Regions from separate parts of the Lactobacillus sp. XV31L genome, predicted to be linked through region 1. Evidence: riboswitches for the same ligand, from Rfam matches in the RefSeq annotation. Region 1 holds a riboswitch; the other holds the start of a gene.
The links. Region 1 has a riboswitch for FMN ahead of AC2JF7_RS03000 (ECF transporter S component). Riboswitches for the same ligand answer to the same signal wherever they lie in the genome.
Positions count from the first base shown of each region.

Region 1 (8,108 bases):
TATACTAACTTGTCCCAAAAACATATTTTGGAAGTATATCGCAAGACTCATCCGCGAATATAGGTGAACAACATGTTAATTGAATGCAAAAATGACAAAGAAAAGGTAGCAATGGGCCTCTTATCCTACCTTCCTGACTTCAAAAACTTGGACAACTTGAAAGATGAGATTCGCTTGAATAAGAACAGTAAAGAATTTTGCCTCTATTTGTATAGGATGAAGGATCCAAATTTTATTGGCCTAATTGGCACACAAACAAGTGAGTATTTTATTGTTATCCGCTATCTCTCGCTTGCACCTGATTACCGCTTGCCAAAGTATGAAGCCAAGATGGTCCAGGAGCTTGCAGCCAGCAATCCGCAAAAAAGAGTGACAGCCGTACCTGAATATATATATTTAATGAAGTACCTACGTAAAAAAAAGAATCATGACCAGTAACTTAACACTAGAATTGCCCAATTTTGAAGGGCCGCTGGACTTGCTGCTTCATTTGATCAAGTCACAAAAAATTGATATTTACGATATACCTATTGCGCAAATCACCAGTCAGTACTTGGCTTACTTGCACGAAATGCAGCGGCTTAATCTGACCATTGCTGGTGAGTATTTTGTGATGTCGTCGATGCTATTGCGCATCAAGTCCCAATCGCTCTTACCCCAAAACGATTTTACTGGTGAAGATGAACCCCTAGAGGATCCTCGTGAAGAATTAGTGCAACAGCTAATCCAATATTCTATTTTCAAGAAAATTTCATCATACTTAAAGCAGCGCAATGATGAAATTCCTATTACAGCTGCCAAGGAGGAGAGCACACCCCAAACAGAAGAGGTGCAGCCCTTGCCCTTAGGTCAGATCACATCCGCTGACCTGGCCCGTACCTTTGCCATGGTTTTACAGCGGCAAAAGATAAGAAATCCGGACATTGTAGCAGTTAAAAGCAGTGAAAAACCTGTAAGTGCAATGATTGAATACTTAGAAGAAGAATTAGCCCACCACCAGCGGATTAGTTTTTTTTCCTGTAGTAAGCAGATGACAAGCTTATCTGATGTGATTGGCTTATTCTTAGCGCTCCTTGAATTATGCAAGAAGCGTGCAGTTAAGGTCAAGCAGGCTCGAACCTTTGGTGATTTAGAATTAGAAGGGATTGAGCAAAATGGTGAGTAAATTAGCACAGTTAGAGGCCTTACTATATATTGCTGGCGATAACGGCATTGCCAGTAAAGACTTATGCGCATTAATGCAGGTTGAACAGTCAGCACTTCGGGAACTAGCTAAAAAATTGACCGAAAAATTAGTCCAAAATCAAGATTCTGGTCTGCAAGTGTTGCACCTTAACCATAAGTATAAGCTGACAACCCGACCTGAAGTGGGAGAAATAGTTGCCAATTTTTTTCAAAAGGACATGGCCAAAACTTTGAGTCAGTCGGCTCTTGAAATTCTTGCGATTATCGCCTACAAGCAGCCAATTACCCGGGTTGAAATTGATACAATTAGGGGAGTAAATTCTTCAGGAGCACTACAGACCTTGATTTGGCGTAGCTTAATCAAGGTTAAGGGCAAGAAGGATGCACCGGGTCACCCAAATTTGTATGGCACCAGCGACTATTTTCTCCAATATTTTGGCTACCAGAGTCTGGCCGACCTGCCTTTAATTGAAGACTTTGAAGATGGCAGTATTAATGATAATAATGAAATAGACTTGTTTACAGCTAACGGGCGAGCTGACAAGGGCTTAACTCAAGCCCAAGAAGGAGAAGAATAATGGCACTACAACGTTTGCAGAAGATAATAGCTGAGGCTGGAATTGCCTCACGGCGCAAGGCTGAAAAAATGATTACGCAAGGTCGGGTGACAGTTGATGGACAGACAATTACCCAGTTAGGAACCAAGGTTGGGACCTTTAGCAACATCACAGTTGATGGGGAACCAATTGAACGTGAAAGCTTGCATACTTATATTTTCTATAAGCCCCGCGGGGTGGTTTCAACTGCCAGTGACAACAAGGGCAGAAAAACAGTAGTAGACTACTTTGCAGATTTGCCGTACCGTTTATATCCTGTTGGTAGGCTCGACTATGACACGTCGGGCCTGTTATTAATGACTAACGATGGCGACTTGGCCAACCTCTTGATGCACCCGCGCAACAAGGTGGCCAAAGTTTATATAGCTAAAATTGAAGGTCAATTGCTGCCGGAAGAAATTACCCGCCTTAGTCGCGGCTTGGAAATTGATCGACACAAGACTGCTCCAGCAAAAGTAAAAGTGATTCGAACTGATCACAAAAAGAAGACGCAAATTGTCCAGCTCACTATCCATGAAGGCCATTACCACCAAGTGAAAAAAATGTTTAAGGCAGTAGGTCACCAAGTGCAGAAATTGTCTCGTGAGAAATATTCTTTTTTAACCTTAGATTCGCTTGTGTCTGGTCAGTACCGGGAATTGACGCATGCTGAGGTTGACAGATTAAAGCAGGTAGACTAGTATATATTTATTAATTGAATATTTAAGTTTGTTGTCTTCATGGCAGGGTGAAAATCCCGACCGGTGGTGCAAGTCCACGACCCACGCAAGTGGTGGAATCTATTTTGAGATACCGATAGTTAAAGTCTAGATGAAAGAAGACAGGCTAAACTAGAAGCTAAGATATTGGCTTACTTTTAATCGGTCTGTTGCTAGGAGCAACAGACCGATTATTTTTTGGAGGTAAGTGTTTTGAAAAGAAAAAGTGCTAGTAACTTGGCTAATATTATTGCTTATGCGCTGATTGGGACGATATCGTATATTTTGATGGAATTGGCCTTTCCACTGCCTGTGGCAAGTTTCTTGAAGTTTGACTTCTCAGACGTGATTATTACCATCGGTACCTTTTTGTTTGGTGCTGGCCCTGGTATCTTCATTGCCTTTGTGCGGATGCTCATCCACCTTATTACCAGAGGCTTTGCTTTGCCAAGTATAGTTGGTCAGCTTGCCGCCTTTTTTGCATCAATTTCATTTGCCTTGCCCTTCTACTATGTGACCAAAAAAATCAGCAGCAATGAAAAAAGTACCCGAAATCGTTACTTAAAGCCGTTGATTGGCATCATACTTGGCATTATTGCCATGACAGTAGTTTTGGCAACGCTAAACGCCTTTGTCTTAACACCTTTTTATGCCGTCACCACAGTTACTAACCTGCCAGCAATTCATGGCTATGGCGGTTTGCTCAATTTCACTGAGAAGGTTTACTTGGGCCAGTTGCTCCACATACCGTCAATGAGTGCCTATATTTTTGGCATTATTGCTCCATTTAACTTGCTGAAGGGTGCGATTAATGGACTAGTGGTTTACCTGTTGTTTGAGACGGTGTTGAGGAGTTTAAAGCCGTTTGTCCGCAAGTATTTCAACTTAAAAAAATAGTTTTAACTTAATAAATGCAAATAGGCCTTTAACTGGCCTATTTTTTTATCCATTTTATAAGTTAATTATGCTAAAATTAAACAAGTTAGGTGTAGGAGGTTTTTAGATGAATGAAAAACAAGCAGGCCCGTATAAGCATTACCAACGGCCGACGGTCCCGCGGACAATGACTTATAGGTCAGTGTCACGCAAATGGGTTATCATTGAGGTCCTCATAATAGTTGTGCTTGTAGCATTGGTGCCTGTTGTTCACTATTTGGCATCAAGCGCAAAAGGTGGTCACCAGGTGGTCGAGGTCCAGAAAACAGTTAAGCGGCAAAAAGCCGCTTCCAAAACTTCTGTTAAGGAGCCTAAACCCAAACCTAAAACAGAAGTCAAGACCAAACTTGAACCTAAAACTAAGACCAAACCTAAAACAGAGCATGTGAAAAAAACACGAATTAAAAGGAAAGCTCCCAAAGTAGCAGCTGCGCCTGAGCAATATTTGGTAAAGACGGGTGATTCTTTGACTGGCATTGCTAACAAGTATCATATGAGTGTAGGCGAGCTTGCTCAACTAAATGATCTTACTGCGGATAGCCAGGTTAATGTTGGTCAGGTTCTTAAATTAAAATAGCGATAGAAAGGGTGGGGACTTAGTGCCCCTTTTTGATTTTAATGCAAGTAGCAATTGATGGGCCAGCTTCAGCTGGCAAGAGTACAGTCGCAAAAATTATTGCGCATAAATTAGCCTTTACATATATTGACACAGGTGCGATGTACCGCGCCTGTACCGTCATAGCACGGGCTAACAAAGTAAACTATAACGATGAGGCAGGAATTCTGGCAGCAGTAGATCAAGCTGGCATTGAGCTAAAAATTGTGGCCGGTGAACAGCGAGTTTATGCTGGCGGCAAGGATATTTCTCAGGAAATTCGAACACCCGAAATTTCAGCCAATGTGTCTGAAGTTGCAGCCCTTAGTGGAGTTCGCCAAAAAATGGTTAGTTTGCAAAGACAGATGGCTGGCAAAATGAACGTGGTGATGGATGGGCGCGATATTGGTACGACCGTTTTGCCCAAAGCCGAAGTCAAAATTTTCTTGGTGGCCTCGCCTCATTCACGTGCAAAGAGAAGGATGCTTGATTTCAAGGAAAGGGGAATTAAAAGCACGCAAACGCTAGCTGAAATCGAAGAAAGCATCGCAGCGCGAGATTATAAGGATTCACACCGAAGCGTTTCTCCCTTAAAAAAAGCTCCGGATGCAACTGAAATTGATACAACTGACATGACAATTAACCAAGTTGTAGCCCAAATATTGGCTCAAATCGAAAAAAGTCAAAAAAAACTGTAAAAAAGGTGCTAAAAGAGTAGAAAAAAATCTAACTTTCATTTAAAATTAGGGTATGATATTGGGAGGTAAATAATGTCAGAAAACAGTAATCAATTTTTAGATGCACTAAAGCAAATGCAAGGAGTTGAGGTCGGCGATATTGTAGATGTTGAAGTCCTGGACGTTGAAGAAGGTCAAATCGATGTTGGCGTAACCAATGCTGGTATCGAAGGTGTGATTCCTCGTCGTGAATTCACGTTAGATCGCAACCTTGACTTACGCACAGCAGTTAAGCCAGAAGACAAGTTTAAGGCTTTAGTCTTGAGAAAAGCTGGTGGCGACAAGGAGAATGGTGAATTCTTCTTCTCCGTTACCCGCTTAAAGGAAAGAGAAGCCTACGACGAATTGCAAAAAGATTTTGAAGCAGGTAATACAATCGAAGGTACTGTAACTTCATCAGTACGCGGTGGGTTACTAGTTGATGTTGGTACAAGAGGATTCTTGCCAGCTTCATTAATTTCTAATCGCTACGTTTCAGATCTTAAACCATTTATTGGCAAGACCATGAAGCTTAAGATTACTGAGATTGATCCAAGCAAGAATCGCTTAATCCTTTCTCATAAGGATTTGATTGAAGAAGAGCGTGAAGAAGCTTTCGATAAGGTTTCATCACAATTAGTTGTTGGCGATGTAGTTGAAGGTAAAGTTTCCCGTTTGACTAACTTTGGTGCATTTGTTGATGTCGGTGGCGTGGATGGTTTAGTTCACATTTCCGAGATTTCATACAAGCACGTTGACAAGCCTAGCGATGTATTAAAGACTGGTCAGGATGTTAAGGTCAAAGTAATTGGTATTGATGATGATAGACATCGCATCTCCCTTTCAATTAAACAGACTGAACCTTCCCCATTTGAACAGGCAACCGCAGACTTGCATGAAGGCGACATTTTTGAAGGCGAGGTTAAGTCTTTGACTAACTTTGGTGCATTTGTCGAAGTTGCTGATGGTATCCAAGGTTTAGTCCACGTTTCAGAAATATCATACAAGCACGTAGATCAACCTAGTGATGTTTTAGAGGTCGGCCAGACAGTTAAAGTCAAGGTCTTAAATATTGATCCAAGTGACCGTAGAATTTCTCTTTCAATGAAGGCAGTTGATTCTAAAGGTTCCGACAATGAAGGTTCACATTCACATAGTTCATACAACCATAGCTCGGTTAATAATAAGTACATGAACAATGATGACAGTGGCTTTGCTTTAGGTGACATTATTGGTGACCAACTAAAAGATCGTCGTTAGTTGTAATAAAAAGCCGACTTGCTTAAGTCGGCTTTTTTATTTTAAGGAGGCTGAAAATATGGTTTTACCCGTAGTTGCAATTGTGGGACAACCGAATGTCGGTAAATCAACGCTTTTCAACCGGATTATCAATGAACGCCTGGCAATTGTCGAAGACAAGCCGGGCGTTACCCGTGACCGCAACTATGCCCAAGCAGAATGGCTAGGGCATAAGTTTGATTTGATTGATACAGGTGGAATTACCTGGGAGGACGGCCGGATTGAAGACGAAATTCGGGCCCAAGCAGAGATAGCGATTGATGAGGCTGACGTTATTGTAGTTCTGACCAGCGTGACCAACCACTTAACTGATCTGGATGAGCGCATTGCCCAGATGCTGTACCGCACTAAAAAACCCGTTATCTTAGCTGTTAATAAGGCAGATAACCCCGAGCAGCGAATGGATATCTATGACTTTTACAGCCTCGGTTTTGGTGATCCCATTCCTGTTTCCAGTGTTCACGGAACTGGTATCGGTGACCTTCTTGACCGCATTGTCAGTGAATTGCCCCAGGACTTGAATACCAAAGACGAAGGCCAGATTTCCTTCAGTGTTATTGGTCGTCCAAATGTGGGCAAGTCATCAATTGTTAACTGTTTGGTTGGTTCTGAACGTGTGATTGTTAATAATGAAGAGGGTACGACACGTGATGCCGTTGATACGCCCTTTACTGATGAAGATGGGACCAAGTATCGGATAGTTGATACTGCTGGTATCAGACGACGCGGCAAGGTTTATGAAAAAACGGAGAAGTATTCTGTGATGCGTGCTCAAAGTGCTATAGAGCACTCTGACGTGGTTTGCATGATTTTGGATGCAAGTACCGGCATTAGAGAACAAGACAAGCACGTGGCTGGATATGCCCACGATGCTGGTCGCGGTATTATTATTGTAGTCAACAAGTGGGACCTGCCACAAAAGACTAGTACTAGCAGCAAGGACTTTGAGCAAACAATTCGGGAAGAGTTCCAATACTTGGACTATGCGCCCATCTTGTTTGTTTCTGCTAAGACCGGCCAAAATATCACTGAATTGCCCCAAATGGTCAAGCAGGTTTACCACAATCAAACTCAGCGTATCCAGTCGAGTGTTTTGAATGACTTGCTGCTAGAAGCCAGCAAGCTGGTTCCGACGCCGATGATTAAGGGTAAGCGATTGCGTGTTTACTACATGACCCAGGTTTCAGTTAAGCCACCGGCATTTGTGGTCTTTGTCAATGATCCTGAATTGATGCACTTTTCTTACCAGCGCTTTTTGATTAATCAATTGCGCGACAATTTTGACTTTGAAGGGACCCCCATTAAGATTATCGCCCGGAAGAGAAAATAATTTTACTCTGGAACTGCCACAAAAAGCTTATTTTTGCAGAAAAAGCTTGTTGTACTAGTTATTTTGTGCTATTTTGAAAACAAGGAAATGTGATTACTCATAGTCATTTATTCCTTGTTCCTCTTTTGGGGAATAGGCTTTGAATCTCAACTTGAGATTCAATTTTAGGGAGGTGAATACCAGATGGCAAATAAGGCTGAATTAGTAACTGAAGTTGCAGCAAAGACTAACTTGACTAAGAAGGACGCAGCTATGGCTGTTGATGCAATTTTTAGTTCAATCCAAGAGGAACTTGCTAACGGTGAAAAGGTTCAATTGATTGGATTTGGTACTTTTGAAGTACGTCAACGTGCAGCTCGGAAGGGTCGTAACCCACAAACTGGAAAAGAAATCGAAATTCCAGCAAGTGTTGTTCCTGCATTTAGACCAGGCAAGGCTCTCAAGGAAGCTGTTAAGTAATTTAATGGTTTTTACATAAAAGAGATGATGGCATTAGCCATCATCTTTTTTATTTGATATTTTTTTAAGGCTGGGTTATCCTTACAAATGCTGCGTGCATCTGACATAAAAGGGAGGATTAACATGACTTATTCAGAACAATTGCTTGATGCGATTGAGCAACAAGACTTTTCTCAAGAAAAAATCTTGTTGAAAAAGGCGTTGGACAATGACGAAGCGGAAGTTTTGGCCTCACTGGCTGAAAGCTTAACGGGCCTTGGTTTTACTGACTTG
Region 1 is NZ_JBWXGC010000003.1:98,083-106,190, reverse strand. Features, by position in the region: gene xerD (site-specific tyrosine recombinase XerD) at 1-63, shown strand, start outside; gene AC2JF7_RS03020 (reductase) at 73-438, shown strand; gene AC2JF7_RS03015 (segregation and condensation protein A) at 425-1,165, shown strand; gene scpB (SMC-Scp complex subunit ScpB) at 1,155-1,763, shown strand; gene AC2JF7_RS03005 (pseudouridine synthase) at 1,763-2,482, shown strand; FMN riboswitch at 2,512-2,628, shown strand; gene AC2JF7_RS03000 (ECF transporter S component) at 2,714-3,397, shown strand; gene AC2JF7_RS02995 (LysM peptidoglycan-binding domain-containing protein) at 3,504-4,013, shown strand; gene cmk ((d)CMP kinase) at 4,055-4,729, shown strand; gene rpsA (30S ribosomal protein S1) at 4,802-6,007, shown strand; gene der (ribosome biogenesis GTPase Der) at 6,066-7,376, shown strand; gene hbs (non-specific DNA-binding protein Hbs) at 7,560-7,835, shown strand; gene AC2JF7_RS02970 (tetratricopeptide repeat protein) at 7,959-8,108, shown strand, end outside.

Region 2 (8,108 bases), on a different contig from region 1:
GTTGGCCTCGACCGTATTCATGCCCTCATCCTGCAGCTGGTAGGCACGCAGCTTGTTTTCTAGACCAATGCCGCGTCCTTCTTGGCGCAGGTACAAAACGGCACCAGACCCATTAGCTTCAATCTTAGTCAGGGCTTCAGCTAGTTGGGCGCCGCAGTCACAGCGCTTAGAACTGAAGACATCCCCAGTCAAGCATTCACTATGCAAGCGGAGCAACAGCGGTTCATCCCGCTTAACTTCACCCTTGCTGATGAGCAGCGTTGGTTCTTTTTCTGGATGCTTTTTGTCCCGGAAGCCTTCTAAAGTGAAGTGGCCGTATTCGGTGGGGAAATCAACTTTAGCAAAAGATTCAATACTAAGTTCCTGGTTTTCTTGACGCTTGCGATATTCGATCAATTCTTCAATCGTCAAATAGGGGATATTCAATCCCTCGGCCAGTGCTTTTAGGTCCTTGCGGCGGGCCATCGTGCCGTCCTTTTTGATGCATTCGCAGATAAAGCCAACAGGAGCTACACCAGCCAGGCGGGCCAGGTCAAGGGCCGCTTCGGTGTGACCCGTGCGCTCCAAAACGCCACCATCTTTAGCAACCAGCGGAAAAACGTGGCCGGGATGGTAAAAGTTATCCCACTTGCTGGACGAGTCGGCCAGCTTCTTGATCGTCTTGGCCCGATCATACGCCGAAATACCCGTAGTGGTCTCGGTTGAATCCACGCTCAGCGTGAAGGCAGTGCCAAAGCTGTCGTTTGATCCAGTTTCAATTGGTGCCAGCTGCAAGCGGTCGGCGTACTCCTTGCTCATTGGCACGCAGAGCAGGCCGCGTGCCTTAGAAATCATCATGTTGACTGTTTCCGGCGTCACCTTTTCAGCCAGGCCAATCATATCGCCTTCAGATTCCCGTTGGGGTGAATCGGCCACAATTACCAAGCCGCCTGCACGCAAGTGGTCCAAAATTTGGGCCATTTTTTCATTTAATTGATCTTTCATTCTTTTTTCTCCCTTAAAATTCTTTTTGCCATGCCTGCATTTGCTTAACTGCGTAGCGTCCCAGCATATCCACTTCAATATTGACCAAGTCACCTTCCTGGTAATGAGCCAGCGTAGTGTTGGCAACAGTAAAGGGAATTAGACTAACGCCAAATTCGTCGTTCTCAGCCAGTGTCACCGTCAAGCTGATACCATCAATTGCAATCGATCCCTTTTCAACAATGTAGGGATCATACTTGTGCGGCACCCGGAAACGAAGCTCCAGGGAATTCTCGTTTTCTACTCGATCGACTACTTCCGCTGTCGTATCTACGTGGCCGGCCACAATATGTCCATCTAACTTGCCGCCTAGGGCAAGGGACGGTTCCAGATTAACCAAGCTACCCTTGGCCAACTTGCCTAGATTGGTCCGCTTCATCGTTTCTGGCATCACGTCAACTGTAAAATCGCCTTCATCCCAGGTCGTGACGGTCAAGCAGATGCCGTTAACCCCAATACTGGCCCCAAGTGGCAGACTGCTTTGCGCCAATTTAGGTGCAGCAATTCCTAATTGGGCATGCTTTTCAGTCACGTCTAAACGCGAAATCTTGCCTGTTGTCTGAATAATTCCTGTAAACATTTATTTTCTCCTTGCGCAAATCCGGACATCTTGCCCCAGCGTTCGTACATCAATCAATTGGTAGTGCAATTTTTGCCCTAGCGCCTGGCCCAGGGCAACTGGCAATGCTGTTCCACCCAAAACTTGCGGTGCAATATAGGCAACTATCTCATCAGCTAACCCAGCCGCAATGAACTGTGCTTGGACCTGGCTGCCGCCCTCGACCAGGAGGGACTGCAAGTCATGGTCTGCCAACAATTCAACAATCTTGCTTGGGGTCCACTTGCTTTTCGTAAAACACTGGATATTATCATTATGTTTTGCTGTCAATTTCTTCTCACTGAGCAGCCATATCGAACCAGGCGTCATAAATATTCTGCTCGTGAAGTCGAGTCGGTTAGCATCGTGCGTTAACACAATCCGAATCGGTGGGTGCGGCAGGCGCTTGATCCTAACCGTTAATTGCGGGTCATCAACCCGCAGCGTATTAGCACCTACCAAGATGGCTTGATGACGCAAGCGCAACTCTTGCACGTCGCCTTGGGCCGCTTCTGCTGTCAATAGCGTGCGCTGGGCTCCTGCCTCATTCAGCTTGCCATCAAGCGACATTGCATACTTGAGGGTGACTAATGGTCGGTGCTTTTGGTAAAAGAAGTTATAGGCCAGGTTTAACTGCTCCGTGCCTCCGATCACCACAGTTTCCACTCCATGATCATTCAGATACTTAATGCCCTTGCCGCTAACAACTTGGTGCGGGTCCACTTGGCCAATAACCACTCGTTTGATGCCAGCAGCTGCAACTTTTCTGCAGCACGGCGGCTGCTTACCATAGTGAGAGCATGGTTCTAGCGTTACATAGAGTGTGGCTCCACGGGCCCACTCTACCTGGGCCAGGTGACTTAGCGCATTAACTTCTGCGTGTTCACGCCCATATTGATGGTGGTATCCACTAGCTAAAACCTGACCTTCTTTGACAATTACCGCACCGACCAAGGGATTGGTCCATGTCATGCCCCGAGCCTTAACCGCCTCTTTTGCAGCCAGCTGCATGTAATCCTTGTCTTGCAAATTTTTCACTTCCTAAACAATAGAAAAACCCCGTTGAACTTAATCAACGGGGCTTATTTTTTATTTAACCAAACAAGATTTCAGCGAAGTCTAAAAACGACGCAAGTCAAATATTAGTTGTTATTTGTTCTTCTCCCATCCAGACTTTAACTGTCGGTACTAGACTTGCACTAGTTCCACCGCAAAACGCGGTTCACGGACTTCAACGCACTCGTTGTCACCGTCGGTAGGGAATTACGCCCTGCCCCGAAGAAACCGTATTCAATTAAATATAGAATAGTCCTTAACAACCTAATCGTCAATAGAGAATTATCCTTGCAGCAAGGTGACAAACACTGCTATTTAGTGCTTGAGCCTTTTGCACGCTAAAGTAATACACGCTTGGCAGCTTCTACTTTATCTAAAATTTCCAATCTGTTAGGTGAACAGGAATATTATTATTCTCGCCAAAGTATTTCTTGAAGGCATGGACAAAGGGCAGGTTCTCTTCCAGGCGGTGACTATGCATGTCCTTAAGAGCCAAGCAAGCAGTTACAGCTAAGTTGGTTAGCAGAATTATCAAAAGACCAATAAGTATATACACAAGATAAAGCATAATTTTATCCTCCCACTTCAAGTTTTATTCTGTACTATTTAACTAATACAGTATTATATATTTGTGGTCTTGTCAATAACTTTGGCAAAAATTCTTTGATTTCTCTTCCAGACCCAGCAAATTGGGTAAAGCAAAAGACTAGAAACTTGTTATCAAGTCCCTAGTCTTTGGCTTCTTAGTATAAGTATTTTTGAACCGCTGCTCTTGGGTCCATACCTGCACGAATCTTTAATTCCAGTTCAATCGCTACGTCAGCTATGATTGCTTGCGGATCGATTACGTGATAAGGATGGTCAGGTGCCTTTTCTTGTGCCAGCGACAATTCTGTACAGCCCAACAAAATCACATTGCAGCCATACTCATCATGCATGCGACGCAAAATGCTGTGATAGATTTCGTCATCAACCACGCCCTGTTCCTTAATCTTGCTATAAATCAATTCAGTTACCAGTGGCTGGATTTCTGGCCCGCCTAACTCAGCTTTGCGTCCTACCTTTTCAATTTCATCTACATACAAGTGGTCATAAATCGACCCTTCAGTGGCAATCACTCCAATTTTTTGCTCTTGTGGATAGTCTTCCACAAACTTATGCACAGCAATCCGCATCATATGCAAAAAAGGAATATCTGTCAACTTGGCCAGGTCATCGTAAAAATAATGGGCCGTATTGCAGGGCATTACCAAAAAATCAGGACCAAGCTGTGCCTGTTGCAAGACATCTGCACGCAAGTCATAAAAGAAGTTAGGCTTGGTGTGGTCTTTAATATAGGCGGTGCGGTCAGGAATCTGGGCATCATTTACCAAAATGTAGTTCAGATAATCCTGATCCTTAGTGATTTTAATCCAGTGGTTGAGCATGCGCACAAAGCTTTCTGTTGCAATTGTGCCCATGCCTCCAATAATACTAAAGAAGTTCTTCATTTTTCCTGCTTTTCTAGCACATATTAGCTATTAAAGTGCTCGTCTTGCCCTTCCAGTTCATTGATTGCATGTTGGGCGACGGTAATATCAGAATCATACGGCGTGTCAATCCCGCGAATCTTTTGGAAGCCGTCCTCACCCTTGCCGCAAATCAGGACAACATCACCAGTATGGGCCATGCTAATGGCATCATGAATGGCCTTAACCCGGTCTAATTCAATCGTCACATCAACCTTGGAATGGTCAATTCCAGCATCGATTTCCCGGGCAATTTTGGCAGGATCTTCAAAACCAGGATCATCAGTCGTCAAGAAGGCCTTGGCCGCATAAGCATTTAAACTATTGCTAAAGCCTGACCGGCGAGAGACGCCTTTGTCGCCCGGAGATCCAAGCACTACAATGATTTTGGGATTGTCAAATTCGCGCTGCATAAAGCCCATAAGTGCCATCATCGAGGCCTCGTTGTGGGCATAATCAACTACGACAAGACCATGATTTTTCGTGACCTCAGTCTGCATTCTACCAGGAACCGTAACAGCACCGATTCCCGCAGCAGCTTCATCATGCTCCATTCCAGCTAAGCCAGCACCAATCACAGCCGCTGTCCCGTTGGACTCATTAAAGTCGCCCAACATCTGCAGCTGATAGTCGCCAGCAACCGGCAGCTTCTTTGCCTTTTCACTAACGCACAAGAGCTCAAAGCGAGTTCTAGCCATGTCGCTTTCAAGAGATGAATAGCGAAAGTCTATCGTTTCTTTCAAGTCTGGATTAGCAAATTTTTCATCAGCAAACAGGTAAATGCTGTCAGGTGCTGTCGTAGTTGTAGCCGCAGCATAGACCTCATCAAAATGGTCGGTGCAGGCGTTGATAATGCACTTGCGCGCATTAACTAAGAGCTGCAGCTTGCAGTGCAGGTAGTCCGCAAAGTTGGGGTGCTCGTTAGGGCCGATGTGGTCCGGCGTAATATTGAGGAAAAAGCCCAGGTCATAAGTCAGTCCAAATACCCGGTTCTTCTTATACGCCTGACTAGAAACCTCCATTACCAAGTGCGTCATGCCATTATCAACAGCTGTCCGCATATCGCGAAACAAGTCAAGGGACTCTGGCGTAGTCAAACTGGATTTGAAGGTGTCTTCAGGCTGTTGTCCAACCACATTGTTGACCGAAGAAAGCAATGCTGTTCTACCTCCGTTAAGCTGGTCCAGCATCCCTTTCAAAAAGTAGGCGGTGGTGGTCTTGCCCTTAGTACCAGTTATGCCCACCACAAACAAGTCATCTTGCGGGAAACGGAAAAAGGCTGCAGACAGCAAGGCCATGGCCTTAGAAACGTCACGCACAATCAGTGCGTGCATGCCCTTGCCTTCTGGATATGGTTGCTCTGCCACATAGCAGTTGGCACCGTTGTCTTTAGCCATTGACAGGTAAGTTGGCCGAAAGCCGGCACCCTTGCAGAAGAACAGGGTGTTGGTTTGGATATCGCGCGAATCATACGACACGTAGTCCATCTTAGTCATCACCGTATCCTGAACTGCACTCGACTTAAGCAAGTGATGCTCTTTTAAAATTAAAATACAGGTATTTAAGGAAATACTCATGCTATACCCCTCTATCTTTATCTTAATCAAAATTATACCACAGCTAGGCCGGAGTTTTTGCATTCTTGGGGTTAAGGGGAAGTGAAATAATAAAACTAGTCCACTTCTCATTAGACTCACAGCGAATTGTCCCATGATGCAAATCAACAATGCTCTTGGTTATCGACAAGCCTAGACCCGTGCCACCAGTCTTAGTGTTACGTGAAGATTCTACCCGGTAAAAGCGCTCAAAAATCTTCTTTAAAGACTCGGCCGGAATCAGTTCACCATTATTTTCCACCCGTAGCTCGACTTCATTATTGTTGACCAGATTGGCAATCAGGTTGATTTTGGTTGCCCCAGTGCCGTATTTGAGCGCGTTAGTGATCAAGTTATTATAAACCCGCACCAGCTTTTCTGGATCTGCCTCAATAGTCAGACTCTTGGGCCGGGATTCCACGTTGAAGGTAATGCCCTTTTCTTCAGCTTCGAACTCAAAACCGGCTGCCACCTGTTCAAGCATTGAAAAGATGTGCAAGCTGGACAAGGTCAGATTCTTGTCAATTGATTTTAAAGTGGTGTATTCAAGCAAGTCATGAGCTAAAGACTTCATCTGCTCTGCCTTCATATAGGCAATATTAAGATAGCGTTGGCGGTCATCCGGATCATCAACACCGCTCTTCAGCAAACCCAGGTAGCCAATAATTGACGTCAGCGGCGTCCTAATATCATGGGAGACGTTGCTAATCAGTTCATCTTTAGACTTTTCAATTGCCCGTTCTTCATTGATTGCATTGACAGTGCTTCCTACTAAGGAATTGATTGAGTCAATTACCTTTTGCAAGTCCGTCTTCACCTTGAAAGAAATGGTATGGTCAAAGTGGCCTTGGGCAATATAGTGCAGTTCTGAAATAACATGGCGCAGCTGCATCTGGTGGTAGCGCCGAATCAAGCGCCAGTAAAGCACTAGTAGGTCTCCAATTCCCATGAAGAACAAAAAAGTATTCTGCCAGGACCACAAGTGCCGGCCTCCGGCAAAGGTAATGGTCTTCTTTAAAAAATAGATGCCATTAACCAAGTTTTCATTCTGCAAAATGGTTAAGTTAATGAGAATGACCACCGATAAGTTCAGCAAGAGCAGCAGTACTACCGTGATTACGCCCTCTGCAAATAGTTCGCTTTTTTCCGCAGCCGTTAGCTTAACCCGTTCTTTTTTCATTAAGTTAGGCCTCTACCTTGTAACCAACACCCCAAACGGTCTGAATAACGTCTTCTCCGTTGGTAGCTTTTTGAATCTTGTCTCGCAAGTGCGAAACGTGCACCATGACTGTCTTGGCAGAAACAATTGACTCCTGCTGCCAAACCCGTTCAAAAATCTCATCGGCTGAAAATACCCGGTTGGGGTGACTCGCAAGCAGGTAAAGAATGCCAAATTCCAAGGCGGTCAACTGGATGTCTTGACCGGCAACGGTCTTAACTTCATGTGAATCACGGTTGATAACTAATGGTCCTACTTCTAAGACATCAGGTTCATCATCCTTGACCTGCTTTTGACTGCGGCGCAGTAAGGACCGCACCCGTGCCATCACCTCGAGCGGGTTAAAGGGCTTAGACACATAATCATCAGCGCCTGTAATCAAGCCCTTGATCTTGTCCATGTCACCAGTCTTAGCAGAAACAATGATAATTGGAATGTCCGAATCCTTGCGGACCTCCTTGATCACATCAATTCCACTCATGCTGGGCATCATCACATCCAAAATCATCAAGGCAATATTGGGCGTGGTCGTCAACTTGGTAATTGCTTCCTTGCCGCTATATGCCACAATAGGCGTATAGCCCTCATTCTTAAGGTAAATACTCAATAATTCAACGATTTCTTTGTCATCATCTACAACTAAAATTTTCATAGGATTAGTGCCCTCTTTATGTTATTAATTATCTCTGTTTTGTCATAATCTGTTAAATATAGTGTAGCAGAGTCTACGCCTAATATTTTAGTCAATTTTGGACTAATCACCTAATATTCAAGCCTTATTTATCTTTTTATTAAGAAAAAGGCTACTGGCCCCCTATAGAAAATCCTGATAAGAAAGTGCGCAGATGCAATTATCCTAATACAAAAATATTCCTAATGCCAACTAGTAGCACCAGGAATATTTTTGCTTATTCAATTTCTTTTTTGCCAGTGTACAACTCGTAGTAGTATCCCTGCTTCTTGAGCAGTTCTTCGTGGTTGCCGGCCTCAATAATGTGGCCATGGTCCAGCACCAAGATTAGGTCTGAATTAACAATCGTAGACAAGCGGTGGGCAATTACGAAACTTGTTCTCCCAGCAAGGAGGTTGTCCATTCCTGCTTGCACCAG
Region 2 is NZ_JBWXGC010000008.1:66,944-75,051, forward strand. Features, by position in the region: gene ribA (GTP cyclohydrolase II) at 1-984, opposite strand, end outside; gene AC2JF7_RS06630 (riboflavin synthase) at 998-1,603, opposite strand; gene ribD (bifunctional diaminohydroxyphosphoribosylaminopyrimidine deaminase/5-amino-6-(5-phosphoribosylamino)uracil reductase RibD) at 1,604-2,659, opposite strand; FMN riboswitch at 2,774-2,908, opposite strand; gene AC2JF7_RS06640 (hypothetical protein) at 3,051-3,245, opposite strand; gene AC2JF7_RS06645 (aspartate/glutamate racemase family protein) at 3,421-4,167, opposite strand; gene AC2JF7_RS06650 (UDP-N-acetylmuramoyl-L-alanyl-D-glutamate--2,6-diaminopimelate ligase) at 4,191-5,762, opposite strand; gene AC2JF7_RS06655 (sensor histidine kinase) at 5,806-6,960, opposite strand; gene croR (response regulator transcription factor CroR) at 6,965-7,651, opposite strand; gene AC2JF7_RS06665 (ABC transporter ATP-binding protein) at 7,908-8,108, opposite strand, start outside.
Region 2: linked by a shared signal. The riboswitch ahead of ribD (bifunctional diaminohydroxyphosphoribosylaminopyrimidine deaminase/5-amino-6-(5-phosphoribosylamino)uracil reductase RibD) and the one ahead of AC2JF7_RS03000 (ECF transporter S component) in region 1 are both predicted to bind FMN.